DNA from 4 places in the Streptomyces sp. CY-1 genome. Region 4 is predicted to be linked to each of the others. Evidence: riboswitches for the same ligand, from Rfam matches in the RefSeq annotation. Region 4 holds a riboswitch; each other region holds the start of a gene.
What was found. A riboswitch is a leader RNA that binds a small molecule or an ion and turns the genes downstream of it on or off. The one in region 4 is predicted to bind cobalamin.
Positions count from the first base shown of each region.

Region 1: it holds a riboswitch for cobalamin, as region 4 does, so the genes downstream of both, ACK1X7_RS09425 (CbtB domain-containing protein) here and ACK1X7_RS08325 (ABC transporter substrate-binding protein) in region 4, are expected to answer to the same signal.
Region 2: it holds a riboswitch for cobalamin, as region 4 does, so the genes downstream of both, ACK1X7_RS07080 (CbtB domain-containing protein) here and ACK1X7_RS08325 (ABC transporter substrate-binding protein) in region 4, are expected to answer to the same signal.
Region 3: it holds a riboswitch for cobalamin, as region 4 does, so the genes downstream of both, cobN (cobaltochelatase subunit CobN) here and ACK1X7_RS08325 (ABC transporter substrate-binding protein) in region 4, are expected to answer to the same signal.

Region 1 is NZ_CP178393.1:2,246,950-2,250,733, reverse strand. Features, by position in the region: gene ACK1X7_RS09430 (ABC transporter substrate-binding protein) at 1-476, opposite strand, end outside; cobalamin riboswitch at 509-708, opposite strand; cobalamin riboswitch at 1,330-1,474, shown strand; gene ACK1X7_RS09425 (CbtB domain-containing protein) at 1,513-1,734, shown strand; gene ACK1X7_RS09420 (CbtA family protein) at 1,756-2,517, shown strand; gene cobF (precorrin-6A synthase (deacetylating)) at 2,556-3,332, shown strand; gene rpmF (50S ribosomal protein L32) at 3,449-3,619, opposite strand.
Region 2 is NZ_CP178393.1:1,705,642-1,709,425, forward strand. Features, by position in the region: gene ACK1X7_RS07070 (CPBP family intramembrane glutamic endopeptidase) at 1-24, opposite strand, end outside; gene ACK1X7_RS07075 (CbtA family protein) at 105-866, opposite strand; gene ACK1X7_RS07080 (CbtB domain-containing protein) at 888-1,109, opposite strand; cobalamin riboswitch at 1,148-1,292, opposite strand; gene ACK1X7_RS07085 (cobalamin-binding protein) at 1,394-2,323, shown strand; gene ACK1X7_RS07090 (MDR family MFS transporter) at 2,433-3,728, shown strand; gene ACK1X7_RS07095 (M24 family metallopeptidase) at 3,701-3,784, opposite strand, start outside.
Region 3 is NZ_CP178393.1:9,878,781-9,882,564, reverse strand. Features, by position in the region: gene cobN (cobaltochelatase subunit CobN) at 1-2,065, opposite strand, end outside; cobalamin riboswitch at 2,099-2,263, opposite strand; gene ACK1X7_RS42615 (nitrite reductase) at 2,335-3,784, shown strand, end outside.
Region 4 is NZ_CP178393.1:2,007,354-2,011,137, reverse strand. Features, by position in the region: gene ACK1X7_RS08335 (carboxymuconolactone decarboxylase family protein) at 1-163, shown strand, start outside; gene ACK1X7_RS08330 (RNA polymerase sigma-70 factor) at 240-1,163, shown strand; cobalamin riboswitch at 1,208-1,435, shown strand; gene ACK1X7_RS08325 (ABC transporter substrate-binding protein) at 1,491-2,537, shown strand; gene ACK1X7_RS08320 (FecCD family ABC transporter permease) at 2,534-3,547, shown strand; gene ACK1X7_RS08315 (ABC transporter ATP-binding protein) at 3,544-3,784, shown strand, end outside.

The DNA of each region.
Region 1 (3,784 bases), 240 kb from region 4:
CCGGCCCCGAAGTCGATCGCCGAGAGCAGCACCTGCGAGGGGGACCCGGTGCCGGGGTCGGCGGCGCGGCGGTAGCTGTAGAGGACGTCCTTCGCGGTGACCGGCTTCCCGTCGTGGAACTCGGCCTCGCGCAGACGTATGCGCCACCGGGTGCCGGACGCGTCGCTCTCCCAGGACTCCGCGAGCCGTTCACGGACGGACATGTCGTCCGCGTAGGTGCCGAGCGTGTCGTACAGGGCCTTGGCGCGGGCCTGGTCGACGAAGTTCGGGGCGACATGGGGATCGAGGGTCTCCTGCGAGCCCCCGGCCGTGAACGCGGCGCGGAACCGGTCGCCGCCGCCCCCGTCCGTCCCGTCCGCGCCGCACCCGGTGAGCAGTCCGGAGGAGGCCAGCGCCAGGGCGCCTCCCGCGGCAAGCACCGCTCGTCTGCCGGGCTCCGTCGGGTGCGCCCGCTCCGTCCGGGCATGCGTCGTCACAGCCGATCCTCTCCGGGGTGTCCTCGCCCCTGCCGTCGGACCGGCGACGGGTCAGTCTCCTGGCTCCCGGATCGTCGCTCACCTCCGCCTTCCCATCCGCGGCCGCGGACAGTGACGTGCTGGAGGACCGCTCCCCGGTCACAGTGGCGGGACCGCGCCGGACTCGCACCGGCTTCCTGGTCCCCGTCGCCTCGTGCCCTCATTGTGGCGCACCCGGCGACGGGTCCAGGAGCAGGGGCTCGTTCCACGGAGCGGCTTCTAGCGGTCGGTGAGCGAGCGGCGCCTTCGGCCTTCCGTACGCCGACGGCTGTTCGCCGAGCCGCCGGTGGCCGGCCCGTGACCGGTGAGGAGAACCGTGAGGGCCGCGACCGCCATCACCGGGGTGAGGGCGACTTGGGGGAGCGCGACCGCGAAGCCGTAGAGGCCGATGGCCGCTCCCTGGCGGCCGCGTGGGGCCAGCGCGGTCGCGGCGGTGGATCCGCAGACGGTGACGATGCCGAAGCCCCGCTCCGCGCAGGGCTGTGGTCAGCAGAATGGGCAACAGATGGTCGCTGGGGGCCTGTAGCGGGGCGCGCAGGCCGAGCGGGAGGGCACCGAGGACGAGGGTGCGGGTCCAGCCGAGTACGCGCAGCGCCGTTTTGACGCAGAGCTGGGTCAGGACGGTGGTGGCCATCGGGACGGCGGTGACGAGTCCGGCACCGAACTCATCCGCTCCTCATGATCAGATGGCAGATCCCGTCGTCGCGGACACCGAGACGCCGAGGGTGTCGGCCTACCGCGCGGTCGTTCGGTTGACCTCGCGCGGTCGGCGGTGACCCGACCGTCTCGCCAGGTGGGCGGTCTTGGCCATGAACGCGACACGCGGTACGGTCGGTGCGATATCGACGACGGTAAGACGGAAGCCGGTGGGAATCCGGCACGGTCGCGCCACTGTGAACCAGGGGTCCCGGATGGGATCTGTGGTGAGTCAGACCCGTAGCCGTCGTCCTGTGCACCACCGAGATGGGACGCGAACTCCCTTAAGGAGGGCCTGGTCATGGCGCAGCATGTCGCGCAGCCCACTGCCACCACCCCCGAACTGCCCGCCACGTTGCCGCTGAAGGCGATAGCTCCCTGGGCGGTCTTCTTCGGCATCCTGATGCTGGTCCTGCTGTATTTCGTCGGCGCCGAGCAGGGCGCCACCGCCGTTGTCTCCGGTGAGAACGTTCATGAGTGGGTGCATGACGCCCGTCATCTGCTCGGTTTCCCCTGCCACTGATGTGAGGGACGCCGCACAGTCATGAACTCCGCAATGGTGAGAAATCTGCTGATCCGGGGCATGCTCGCGGGTCTGGGGGCCGGTGTGCCGGCCCTGGTCGCCGCCTATTTCCTCGGTGAGCCGAACGTGGACCGTGCGATCAGCTTCGAGGGGGCCCACGCTCCCGCGCATGAGCATGAGGTCGAGCTGGTTTCGCGTGGTGTGCAGTCCACGGCCGGGCTGGCCACCGGTGTCCTGGTCTATGGGATCGCCTTCGGTGGTATCGCCGCTCTGGCGTATTGCGTGGCCCTGGGCCGTGTCGGCCGTTTCACGCCGCGGGCCACCGCGCTGTTGCTGTCGGGGTGTGCGCTGCTGGCGGTGTATGTGGTGCCGTTCCTGAAGTATCCGGCCAATCCGCCCGCGGTCGGTAACGCCGACACGATCGGTAAGCGTACGGCGCTGTACTTCCTGATGATGGTGCTCAGTGTGCTCCTGGCGGTGGGGGCCACGATGGTGGGCAAGCGGCTCGTGCCGAGGTTGGGTACCTGGTATGCGACCGTGGTGGCGGTGGCGGCGTTCGCCGTGGTGATCGGGGTGGCGTTTGCCTTCCTGCCTGTGGTCAATGAGGTGCCGGGGGACTTTCCCGCCACGGTGTTGTGGCGGTTCCGGTTGTCCGCGCTGGCCATGCAGGTGATTCTGTGGGGTGGGTTCGGTCTTCTCTTCGGTGAGCTTGCCGAGCGGTTGCTGAATCCCAGGCCCGCGACGGCCGATGAGAGCCGGACGGTGGCAACCGCCACGAACTGACCCTCGAGGAGTACGAGTAGCTGATCGCGAGCCGTCGCATGACCACGCAGCAACGCCGGATTCTCGTCATCGGTATCGGAGCGGGGGATCCCGACCATCTGACGCTCGGGGCGGTGAAGGCGATGGGCCGCGCCGACGTGTTCTTCATCGTCGGCAAGGGAGACGTCAAGTCCGCACTCACGGACCTTCGCCACCGCATGCTGGACGAGGACGCGCGGGCGCCCCACCGGGTGGTGGAGGTGGACGACCCGAGCCGGGACCGGCGTCCGATGGACCGGGGCGACTACACCTCCGCCGTCCAGGACTGGCGCACCCGTCGCGCGGACATCTTCGAGCGCCTGCTGCGCGAGGAGATGACGGCCGAGGAGACCGGTGCGTTTCTCGTCTGGGGCGACCCGTCGCTGTACGACAGCACCCTCGGGATCCTCGCCGACATCGAGGCACGCGGCTCCGTCTCCGCGAGCGTCGAGGTCATCCCCGGCATCAGCAGCGTCTCCTCGCTCGCCGCGCGGCACCGCATTCCCCTGAACCAGGTGGGGCGGCCGGTGCACATCACCCCGGCCCGCCGACTCGCCGACGTGGGCCAGAACGACGATGGAGACATCGTGGTGATGCTCGACGCACACGAGTCGTTCACCCAGGTCGAAGGGGACGACGTATGGATCTACTGGGGCGCCTACCTCGGCACGCCCGACGAGCTGCTGATCGCCGGGCCACTGCGCGAGGTGTCCGACCGGATCCGGCAGGTGCGGGCCCAGGCGCGTGACCGGCATGGCTGGATCATGGACACCTATCTGCTGCGCGTCGTGGAGTAGTCGGCCCGCGTGGGCGCCCGAGGTGGACGTGGGAAACAGGCCGGGGGCGGGAAGCGCTGCGCCGGTGTTTCCCGCCCCCGGTCCGGGAGCGGCCGCCGGACCCTCGATTTGAGCGGTCAGCCCTCGGGGTGCAGCAGGCCGCGCCGGTAGGCGGGGACGAGGTGGCGCGGCACCCGGTGTTCGCGGCCGTCGATGGTGATCGTCACCAGTTCCGGTGTGCTCGCCTTCCACTGGGCGCGGCGGTGGCGGGTGTTGCTCCGGGACATCTTCCGCTTGGGCACGGCCATGTCGTCAAGGGTCCTTCGCTGTTTTCGGCAGGTGGTCAGCCGCAGCGTATATGAAAATGGGTACCGTTTCCATGTAGTCTTCGTGGTGACACTGTGACGTCGTCATCCAGGAGGAGATGTGCCGCTGGTGCTGCTACGGGTGCGCAGAACCGCCCACGCCGTCGT
Region 2 (3,784 bases), 300 kb from region 4:
GACGTGGCCTTTCCACCGCTTCATCACGAGACCGAGCGTAGCCGCGGACAGGACTTCGTGGCAGGCGGCCGCACAGCCCAGAAGCTGGGCCTGCTCGGTCGGCGTCAGTTCGTGGCGGTTGCCACCGTCCGGCTCTCATCGGCCGTCGCGGGCCTGGGATTCAGCAACCGCTCGGCAAGCTCACCGAAGAGAAGACCGAACCCACCCCACAGAATCACCTGCATGGCCAGCGCGGACAACCGGAACCGCCACAACACCGTGGCGGGAAAGTCCCCCGGCACCTCATTGACCACAGGCAGGAAGGCAAACGCCACCCCGATCACCACGGCGAACGCCGCCACCGCCACCACGGTCGCATACCAGGTACCCAACCTCGGCACGAGCCGCTTGCCCACCATCGTGGCCCCCACCGCCAGGAGCACACTGAGCACCATCATCAGGAAGTACAGCGCCGTACGCTTACCGATCGTGTCGGCGTTACCGACCGCGGGCGGATTGGCCGGATACTTCAGGAACGGCACCACATACACCGCCAGCAGCGCACACCCCGACAGCAACAGCGCGGTGGCCCGCGGCGTGAAACGGCCGACACGGCCCAGGGCCACGCAATACGCCAGAGCGGCGATACCACCGAAGGCGATCCCATAGACCAGGACACCGGTGGCCAGCCCGGCCGTGGACTGCACACCACGCGAAACCAGCTCGACCTCATGCTCATGCGCGGGAGCGTGGGCCCCCTCGAAGCTGATCGCACGGTCCACGTTCGGCTCACCGAGGAAATAGGCGGCGACCAGGGCCGGCACACCGGCCCCCAGACCCGCGAGCATGCCCCGGATCAGCAGATTTCTCACCATTGCGGAGTTCATGACTGTGCGGCGTCCCTCACATCAGTGGCAGGGGAAACCGAGCAGATGACGGGCGTCATGCACCCACTCATGAACGTTCTCACCGGAGACAACGGCGGTGGCGCCCTGCTCGGCGCCGACGAAATACAGCAGGACCAGCATCAGGATGCCGAAGAAGACCGCCCAGGGAGCTATCGCCTTCAGCGGCAACGTGGCGGGCAGTTCGGGGGTGGTGGCAGTGGGCTGCGCGACATGCTGCGCCATGACCAGGCCCTCCTTAAGGGAGTTCGCGTCCCATCTCGGTGGTGCACAGGACGACGGCTACGGGTCTGACTCACCACAGATCCCATCCGGGACCCCTGGTTCACAGTGGCGCGACCGTGCCGGATTCCCACCGGCTTCCGTCTTACCGTCGTCGATATCGCACCGACCGTACCGCGTGTCGCGTTCATGGCCAAGACCGCCCACCTGGCGAGACGCTGCGCCGGGACGTCCTGAGGACGGTGCGGGAGCCGGGGCCTGCCCCGGGCAGGCCCTAAGGTCGCGGCATGCGCATCGTCTCCCTGCTGCCCGCCGCGACCGACATCGTCACCGAACTCGGACTCGCCGAGCACCTGGTCGGCCGGACGCACGAATGCGACTGGCCACCGCGGACCGTGGCGTCCGTTCCCGTGGTCACCGGAGCCGACCTCGACCAGAACACCCTCACCAGCCGGGAGATCTCCGACGCGGTCGGCGGATCGACGCACTCCGGGTCGTCCCTCTACACCCTCGACACCGCAGCGCTCGCGGCCCTGGGCCCCGACGTGGTGCTCACCCAGGATCTGTGCGAGGTGTGCGCCGTCTCGTACGAGAGGGTCAGCCGGGCCGTCCGGCTGCTCGACGCCGACACCCGCGTCCTCAGCCTGGAGCCACGCACGCTCGACGATGTACTGGACTGCCTGGTCACCGTGGGTGAGCTGCTCGGCGTGCGCGAGCGCGCCGAGCAGCGCCGGGCCGAGCTGCACGACCGCCTCGAGCGGATCCGCCGGTCGGTCGCGGGCCGCGCCCGGCCCCGGGTCGTGGCGATCGAATGGCTCGACCCGCTGTGGCCCGCCGGACACTGGGTACCCGACCAGATCAGCGCCGCGGGCGGCGCACCGCTGCTCGCCGTGTCCGGCGAGCACACCAAGCCGATGACCTGGGAATCGGTGCGCGCCGCCCGCCCGGAGGTGGTGCTGGTCCTGCCGTGTGGCTTCCCGCCGGAACGGACCCTGCGCGAGACGGAACTCCTCACCCGCCTCCCGGGCTGGACGGAACTGCCCGCCGTACGGGCCGGGCGGGTCTGGGTGCTGGACGGGCCGGCCTACTTCAACCGCCCGGGCCCTCGTGTGGTGCGCGGAGCGGAAGTACTCGCCCACGTCCTGCACGGTGTACGGGCCGGGACCGCGGTGACGGCGGACGAGGCACACCCGTTCCCGGGCGCCCCCGGCCGGTGACGCGGTTCCGTCCGCCCAAAAGCCACGGCAAGTGCTCGGCGCTTCTTGCATACGATGCGCTGATGCATAAGATGCGCACCAGTCTTGGCTCCCTCTCGGACGACACCCCATGACGGACCTGATCCGCCGCGCCCTGACCGGCCGAGCCGCCCGGACGGCGCCGACCCCGAAGTCCCCGCGCGAGCGCACCTGGAGGCATCTGTCTCCGCTTCTGCGGCTGCTGATCCTGACCCAACTCGCCTTCAACGTCGGCTTCTTCGCGGTCCTGCCCTTCCTCGCCGAGCACCTGGGCACCGCGATCGGCATGGCGGGATGGATGGTCGGATTCGTCCTCGGTCTGCGGACCTTCAGCCAGCAGGGGCTGTTCGTGGTCGGCGGCTGGCTGGTGGACCGCTACGGCGTGCGCCCCGTCGTGCTGACCGGCTGTGCCGCGCGGATCGCGGGCTTCGTCTGGCTCGGCTACGCGGAGCGGACCTGGGCGGTGATCGGCGCGGTGCTGCTGATCGGCTTCGCCGCCGCGCTGTTCTCCCCCGCGGTGGAATCCGAAGTGGCCCGGCAGGCGGTGGCCTGGGAGGAGGAGGGCCACGGTTCGCGCACCCGGGTCCTGGCCCTGTTCACCGTCTCCGGCCAGGCCGGTACCTTCGTCGGTCCCCTCCTCGGCGGTTTGCTGCTCGGCGTGGAGTTCCGCGCCGCGTGCCTCGCCGGAGCCGGGGTCTTCGTCCTCGTCCTCGCCGGGCACGCCTGGCTGATGCCGCGGCACATCCCGGGCCGGGTCCGTAACCGGGAGCGGGGCGGCGTCCGCGCGATGGTGCGCAACCGGCGATTCCTCGCCCTGTGCTGCGCATACGGCACCTATCTGCTCGCCTACAACCAGCTCTACCTGGCCCTCCCGGCCGAAGTGGAGCGCGCGGCGGGCTCCCAGGTGCCGCTGTCGTGGCTGTTCGCCCTGTCTTCCCTGCTGGTCGTCTTCGCCCAGCTCCCGGTCACCCACTGGGCGGGCAACCGGCTCGATCTGCGCCGCTCGATGACCATCGGGCTGCTCCTCATCGCCGCCGGTTTCGCGGTCGTGGCCGCCGCGCGCCCGGCCGCCTGGACGGGCGCCGTCGGATTGCTGCCCGCCGCGGGCTACGTCGTGCTGCTCACCCTCGGCCAGATGCTGGTCGTCCCGGCCGCCCGCGCCTGGGTGCCCGACCTCGCCGAGGACGGTCGGCTCGGCCTCTACACCGGGGCGCTGTCGTCCGTCTCGGGCCTGATCGTCCTCATCGGCAGCTCGGCCACCGGCTCCCTGCTCGACCTGGGCCTTCCGCCCGCCGCCCGCTGGCTCGTCCTCGCCGCCGTCCCGGCCCTCGCGGTGACACTGCTGCCCCGCCGCCCGGATCAGCCCAGGGTGAGCAGCTCCTCGTAGAAGCCGCCGAACTCGCGTTCCCGGTCGACGAGGTGGATCTCCAGGATCCAGTGGCA
Region 3 (3,784 bases), 7.9 Mb from region 4:
TGACGCGCGCGGGCCCGGCCGGGGCGGTGCCCAGGACATGCAGTCCGTCGCGTATCTGGGCGTCCTTGACCTCGCACAGCCAGCCGTCGACATGCAGCAGGAAGTCGTCGAAGCCGTCGTCGTCCGGCCGGTCCTCCAGGCCCAGGTCGTGGTCGAGCCGGGCGGCCTGGATGAGGGTCCAGATCTGGGCGCGGATGGCGGGGAGCTTGGCCGGGTCCATCGCGGAGATGGCGGCGTACTCGTCGAGCAACTGCTCCAGCCGCGCGATGTCGCCGTAGGAGTCGGCGCGGGCCATCGGCGGGACGAGGTGGTCGACGAGGGTGGCGTGGACACGGCGCTTGGCCTGGGTGCCCTCGCCCGGGTCGTTGACCAGGAAGGGGTAGATGAGCGGCAGATCGCCGAGCGCGGCGTCGGGGCCGCAGGCGGCGGAGAGTCCGGCGTTCTTGCCCGGCAGCCACTCCAGGTTGCCGTGTTTGCCCAGGTGGACCATGGCGTCGGCGCCGAATCCGCCGTCGGCTCGGGGGGTGGCCATCCAGCGGTAGGCGGCCAGGTAGTGGTGCGAGGGCGGCAGATCGGGGTCGTGGTAGATGGCGATGGGGTTCTCGCCGAAGCCGCGCGGGGGCTGGATGACCACCAGGAGGTTGCCGCGGCGCAGCGCGGCCAGCACGATCTCGCCCTCCGGGTCGCGGCTGGTGTCGACGAACATCTGGCCGGGCGGCGGGCCCCAGTGCTCCTCGACCGCCTCCCGCAGCGCCTGCGGGAGCGTGGCGTACCAGCGGCGGTAGTCGGCGGCCGGGACGCGGACGGGGTTGCGGGCGAGCTGCTCCTCGGTGAGCCACTCCTGGTCATGGCCGCCCGCCTCGATGAGGGCGCGGATCAGGTCGTCGCCGTCGCCGGAGACCAGGCCCGGGAGCGCGTTTGGCCCGTCCTCGGGGCCGAGGTCATAGCCATCGGCGCGCAGCCGGCGCAGCAGGGCGACGGCGCTTGCGGGGGTGTCGAGGCCGACGGCGTTGCCGATCCGGGAGTGCTTGGTGGGATAGGCGGAGAGGACGAGCGCCAGGCGCTTGTCGGCGGCGGGGATATGGCGGAGCCGGGCGTGTCGTACCGCGATTCCGGCGACACGCGCGGCGCGCTCGGCATCGGCGGCATAGACCGGCAGACCGTCCTCGTCGACCTCCTTGAACGAGAACGGCACGGTGATGAGCCGCCCGTCGAACTCCGGGACGGCGACCTGGGTAGCGGCGTCCAGCGGGGAGAGCCCCTCGTCGTTCTCCTCCCACGCGGCGCGCGACGAGGTCAGGCACAGCGCCTGGAGCACGGGCACGTCGAGCGAGGCGAGCGCGCCCGCGTCCCATGCCTCGTCGTCGCCGCCCGCGGACGCCTCGGCGGGGCGGGTGCCACCAGCCGCGAGGACGGTGGTCACGATGGCGTCGGCCGCGCCGAGGGCCTCGATCAACTCGGGTTCGGGAGCCCGCAGCGAGGCGACGAACAGCGGCAGCGGGCGGCCACCGGCGTCCTCCACGGCCCGGCACAGGGCCTCCACGAAGGCGGTGTTGCCGCTCATGTGGTGGGCGCGGTAGTAGAGCACCGCGATGGTCGGGCCGGTGACGGCGCCGGAGCCGGCCGCGCGGCCGGTGCGCTCCAGCGGCCCCCAGGTGGGCGCGGGCGCGGGCGGTTCGAAGCCATGGCCGGTGAGCAGCACGGTGTCGGAGAGGAACCGGGCGAGCTGGTCGAGGTTGGCGGGCCCGCCGTGGGCGAGGTAGGCGTGGGCCTCGGCGGCGATGCCGACCGGGACCGTGGACGCCTCCATGAGCTGGGCGTCGGGCGCCTGTTCACCGGTGAGGACGACGACCGGGAGGTCGCCCGCGAGCAGCGTGTCGAGCCCCTCCTGCCAGGCGCGGATGCCGCCGAGGAGCCGTACGACGACGAGTTCGACGCCGTCGAGGAGGCCGGGGAGATCGTCGAGAGCGAGGCGGGCCGGGTTGGCGAGGCGGTACGGCACCGGGCCCGTGGCGGCACGGGCGCTGAGCAGGTCGGTGTCGGACGTCGACAGCAGCAGAATCATGCGGCGGCATGCCTTCCTCGGGGTCCGCGCCCCGGGCGGGTTAAGACGGCGGCAGTTCCTGGCTCGCGCGACCGCTGCCGTTCGGCGGCTTCCGCGCTCACAGTGGCGGGACCGCGCCGGATTTACACCGACTTCCTACCGTGAGTGCCGTCTTGTGCGTTCGGTGGGCCGGGACCGACCCACCGCTGAGCATAGTAAGCGTTGCTGACCTGCCACGGGATGGTGAGTTCCGGCCTGGCCGGGGCGGTGGGCCGGACCGGATCGTCGGTATGCTCGCCGCCATGCCCCTCCCCCCGACAACCACCCCATCCGGGGATGAAACCCCCGTGCGCGGGCGCGATGACGCCTGTCCGGGCGCGCTGCGGCTGCACCCGGCGGACGACGGTTCGCTCGCCCGGGTCCGGGTGCCGGGCGGGCTGCTGACGGCCCGTCAGGCGGTGGCGCTGGGACGGCTGGCAGAGGAGCTGGGCGACGGGCGGCTGGACATCACCTCGCGGGGCAATCTCCAGGTGCGCGGCCTGGATACGGGGTGCGGCGCGGAACTCGCGGCCCGGCTGCGGGCGGCCGGACTGCTGCCCTCGGACCGCCATGACCGGGTGCGCAACATCGTGGCGTCGCCGCTGTCCGGCCTGGACGGCGGGGGGCACGCGGATGTGGCGGCGTGGGTGCGGTCGCTGGACGCCGTGCTGTGCGACGACTCACCGGCGGGGGGCGGGGAATTGTCGGGCTTGTCGGGCAGGTTCCTGTTCGCGCTGGACGATGGGCGGGGCGATGTGGCCGCCTTGGGCGCCGATGTGACATTGATCGCAACGCCGGACGGCGGAGCGGTGCTGCGGGCCGGCGGTCCGCCGCCGGGTCCGGATGTGCCGTCGCCGTCGACGGGGGCGGCACGCCCGGACGCGGCGGGGCGGCGGGGGTCTCGTACGGCCGGGTCGGCGGTGGGTGGCGGTCTCCGAGTGCGGGGCGAAGACGCGCCGCGTGCGGCGGCGCTGGCCGCGGTGGAGTTCCTGGCCAAGGCGCGTGAGAGCGGCACCCGGGCGTGGCGGGCACGCGAACTCCCCGCGCGACACGCCGTGACGACCGAGGGACTGGCCGCGCGACTCGCCGACGCGGGCGTGGCGGCCGTACCCGTGGAGCATGAACCAGCTCCCCGCGCCCGCGCCACACCACCCGCCCCCGGACCGATCCCCGGCCCGGACGGACGTCACGCGCTGTCCGTCGCCCTCCCCCTGGGCCGGGTGAGCGCCGCGCAGTGGCAGCTGCTCGCCGCGCTCGCCTCCCGGGGCGGGGCCGCTGAGCTGCGTATGACACCCTGGCGCGGCGTGGTGCTCCCCGGGTTCGCCCCGGACGACACGCGCGGTGCCTTGGCCGAACTGTCCGACGCGGGGCTGGTGACCACGCCGGACTCGCCGTGGCTCGGGGTCGGCGCGTGCACGGGACGGCCCGGCTGCGCCAAGTCCCTGGCGGATGTGCGGGCCGACACGGCACGCATGGTCGCGGACCCGGCGCTACGGACCTCGGGCACGCGGCGAGGGTTTGCGGACCCGGCGCCGGGAGCCTCGGGCACCGCCTGGTCCGATCCGCTGCCGGTGTACATCTCCGGGTGTGAACGGCGCTGCGGTCACCCCGGGGGCCGCTGGGTGGACGCCCTGGCCACCGGAGACAGGGACTACCGCGTCACCGTACGGGGCGCGAGGGAAGACACGCCGGAGGCGGACA
Region 4 (3,784 bases):
TGGGGTCGGCGACGAGGTGTGGGCGAATGCCACCGAGCACTATGACGAGGAGCAGCTCACCGCGCTGGTGATCCTGGTCTCCTTCATGAATATGGTGAACCGGCTGAACGTCATCACCCAGCAGCCCGCGGCCGGTGACTACGAGGCCGGGCAGTTCCACTGACCGGCAGCGGCAACAGCAATGCCAGCGGGAACAGCAACGGCGTCGGCAACGGGCCCAGAGGAAAGGGGGATTCGGCGTGAACAAGGTCGAGGAGTTCGAGGAGCTGCGGCCGCTGCTGTTCTCGATCGCCTATCGGATCCTGGGCAGTGTGAGCGAGGCCGAGGACGCGGTGCAGGAGACCTGGCTGCGCTTCGACGGCTCGGCGACCCGGCCCACGTCGACCAAGGCGTTTCTCTCGGCCACGGTGACGCGGATCTCGATCGATGTGCTGCGCTCGGCGCGCGTGCGACGGGAGGAGTACGTGGGCCCGTGGTTCCCCGAGCCGCTGCTCAGCGATCCGTATCAGGATCCGGCCCGGGCGGTGGAGCTGGCCGACTCGGTGTCGATGGCGGCGCTGTTGCTGCTGGAGCGGCTCAGCCCGCTGGAGCGGGCGGTGTTCGTGCTGCGGGAGGTGTTCGCCTTCGGGTTCGACGAGGTCGCCACGGCGGTGGGACGTTCGGAGGCGGCGTGCAGGCAGTTGCTGGTGCGGGCGCGGCGGCATATGGAGGCGGGGCGGCCGCGGTTCGAGGCGGACCGGCGGGAGCGGCAGGAGCTGGCCACGCGGTTCTTCGACGCGCTGAAGGACGGCGATGTGGGCGCGCTGCGGAATCTGCTGGCCGCCGATGTGCAGTTGGTCGGGGACGGCGGCGGCAAGGCCCCGCGGCTGGCCAAGGCCGTCATGGGCGCGGAGAACGTGGCCCGGCTGCTGGGCACGGTCTTCCCCTGGCTGCTGCGGATCGATGTGTCGTTCGAGCTTCATGAGGTCAACGGCCAGCCCGGCGCGGTCTTCCGGGAGCGGGACGGCAAGGTGCTCCAGACCTTGGTCCTCGATGTGCTCGACGGGCAGATTCAGGCCATCCGCGCGGTGATCAATCCCGACAAGCTCGGCCACCTCGGACCGGTCGGCGACGCCTGGGCCGTCGACCGCGAGGTGCGGCGGGCCCGTCGGCGGTCGACCTGACCCCGGGACGTGGTCTCCCACCCGTGACCAGTCCGACACCCTGATCGTTCGACGATCTTGATAGTCTCGGGGAGCCAGTCGTGCCACATCCGAGGCCAGGGAATCCGGTGTGAATCCGGAGCTGACGCGCAGCGGTGAGGGGGACGGGCGGGGCATGTGACACCCACTGGGAGGAGTCCGTGACGGCCGCGAAGCCGCCGCGGACGAGCCCGGGAAGGGGCCCCGTCCGGACGAACCCGAGTCCGAAGACCTGCTGGCACCTCCGCGCCCCGTGCGGGGAGGACGTCCGTAGGCCAGGCTCCGCGTACGAGCCCCGACAACCGAGGCATGCCCGTGCTCCGCTCTGCCCGCCGTACCGCGGCCCTCCTGCTCGCCCCCGCCCTCCTGCTCACCGCGTGCGGTGGCTCCGGCGGCGACGGCGCGGCCGGCACGAAGCCCGCCGGTGCGGGCTTTCCGCGCACCATCGACAACTGCGGCCACAAGGTCACGGTGAAGTCCGTCCCCAAGCGTGCCCTCTCGCTCAACCAGGGCACCACGGAGATCCTGCTCTCCCTCGGCCTCGCCGACCGCATGGCGGGCACCGCCACCTGGACCGACCCGGTGATGAAGGGCCTGGAGAAGGCGAACGCGACGGTGCCGCGCCTGGCGGACAACGCGCCGTCCTTCGAGAAGGCCCTGGACGCCGAACCCGACTTCGTCACCGCCTCGTTCGTCTCCACCCTCGGCAAGGGCGGCGTGGCCACCCGCGAGCAGTTCGAGAAACTGGGCGTGCCCACGTATGTCTCGCCGTCCGACTGCTCGGCGGGCCGGGACCCCGACAGCGGTGGCGACGGCTCCCGCAGCAAGCCGCTCACCCTGGACGCCGTCTACGGCGAGATACGCGACCTGGCCCGCGCGTTCGGCGTCGACGAGCGTGGCGAGAAGCTCGTCGCGCGGTTGCGGCAGCGGGTGCGTACGGCCGCCGAGGGAGTGGACGCCTCCGGCGTCTCGCTCATGTACTGGTTCGCCAACTCCCAGTCGCCCTACCTCGCCGGCTGCTGCGGCGCGCCGGGCGCCATCACCCGGGCCGTCGGGGCGAAGAACGCCTTCTCCGACACCCACGACGAGTGGCCGCAGATCAACTGGGAGACCGTGGCCGACCGCGACCCGGACGTCATCGTCCTCGGCGATCTCACCCGCAAGCAGCAGACCGCGGAGACCGCCAAGGCCAAGATGCGTTTCCTGGAGACCAACGCCGCCACCCGCAATCTCACCGCCGTGAAGAAGAAGCGGTACGTCCTGCTCAGCGGGCAGGCGATGAACCCGTCCATCCGCACCGTCGAAGGGGTCGAGCAGGTCGCCGCCGGGCTGCGCGACTTCGGACTCGCCAAGTGACCCCCCGCCTCCGGCTGCTGATCGCGGGAGGGCCGGCCGCGCTGCTCGCGTCGATCGCCGTCGCCGTGACCATCGGCCCCGCCGACATCTCCACGTCCGACGTCTGGGCGGCGGTCTCCGCCCATCTCGGCCTGGGCGAGAGCACGTTGCCACCGCTGCGCGACGGCATCGTATGGAACCTGCGCATGCCCCGCACCCTGCTCGCCGCGGTGTGCGGGGCGGGGCTGGCCCTGTGCGGGGCCGTGATGCAGTCCCTGCTGCGCAATCCGCTGGCCGACCCCTTCGTCCTCGGGGTGTCCTCCGGCGCCTCCACCGGTGCCGTCGCCGTGGTCGTCCTCGGCGTGGGCGGCGGGGCCGTGTCGCTGTCGGCGGGCGCGTTCATCGGCGCGCTGCTCTCCTTCGGCCTGGTCCTGATGCTCAGCCACAGCCTCGGCGGCAGCACCGACCGTGTGGTGCTGTCCGGGGTGGCCGCCATGCAACTGTTCTCCGCGCTGACCTCGTTCACCGTCCTCACCTCCGCGGACGCCGACACCACCCGCGCCGTGCTGTTCTGGCTCCTCGGCTCGCTCACCGGCGCCGGCTGGAGCGATGTGCTGCTGTGTGCCGTCGTCCTGGCCGGCGTCCTCCTGGTCTGTCTCGGACACGCCCGCACCCTGGACGCGTTCGCCTTCGGCGAGGAGGCCGCCGCAGCGCTCGGCGTCCGGGTGGCCCGCACCCGCCTCGTCCTGCTGTGCGCGACGGCGCTGCTCACCGCGACCCTGGTCAGCTCCGCCGGGGCCATCGGCTTCGTCGGCCTGGTCCTCCCGCATGCCACCCGCGCCCTCACCGGGTCCGGCCACGCCCGCCTCCTGCCGGTCACCGCACTGGCCGGAGCCATCTTCCTGGTGTGGGTGGACACCGCCGCCCGCACCGTGATCGACCCCCAGGAGGTCCCGGTGGGCGTGGTGACGTCCCTCATCGGCGTACCGGCCTTCGTCGCCGTGCTCTACCGCGGCCGGAGGAAGACATGACCGACTCCCTTCCCGCGGACACCGCGGACACCGCGGACACCGCGGACACCGCCGACGCGGCACCCGGACTCCGCGCGGACCGGGTCAGCCGCCGCGCCGACGGCCGGCTCATCGTCGACGGCGTCACCCTCACCCTGCGCCCCGGCGAGACGCTGGGCCTGCTCGGCCCCAACGGCTCCGGCAAATCCACCCTGCTGCGGCTGCTCGCCGGGATCCTCGCCCCCTCCGCCGGAGTCG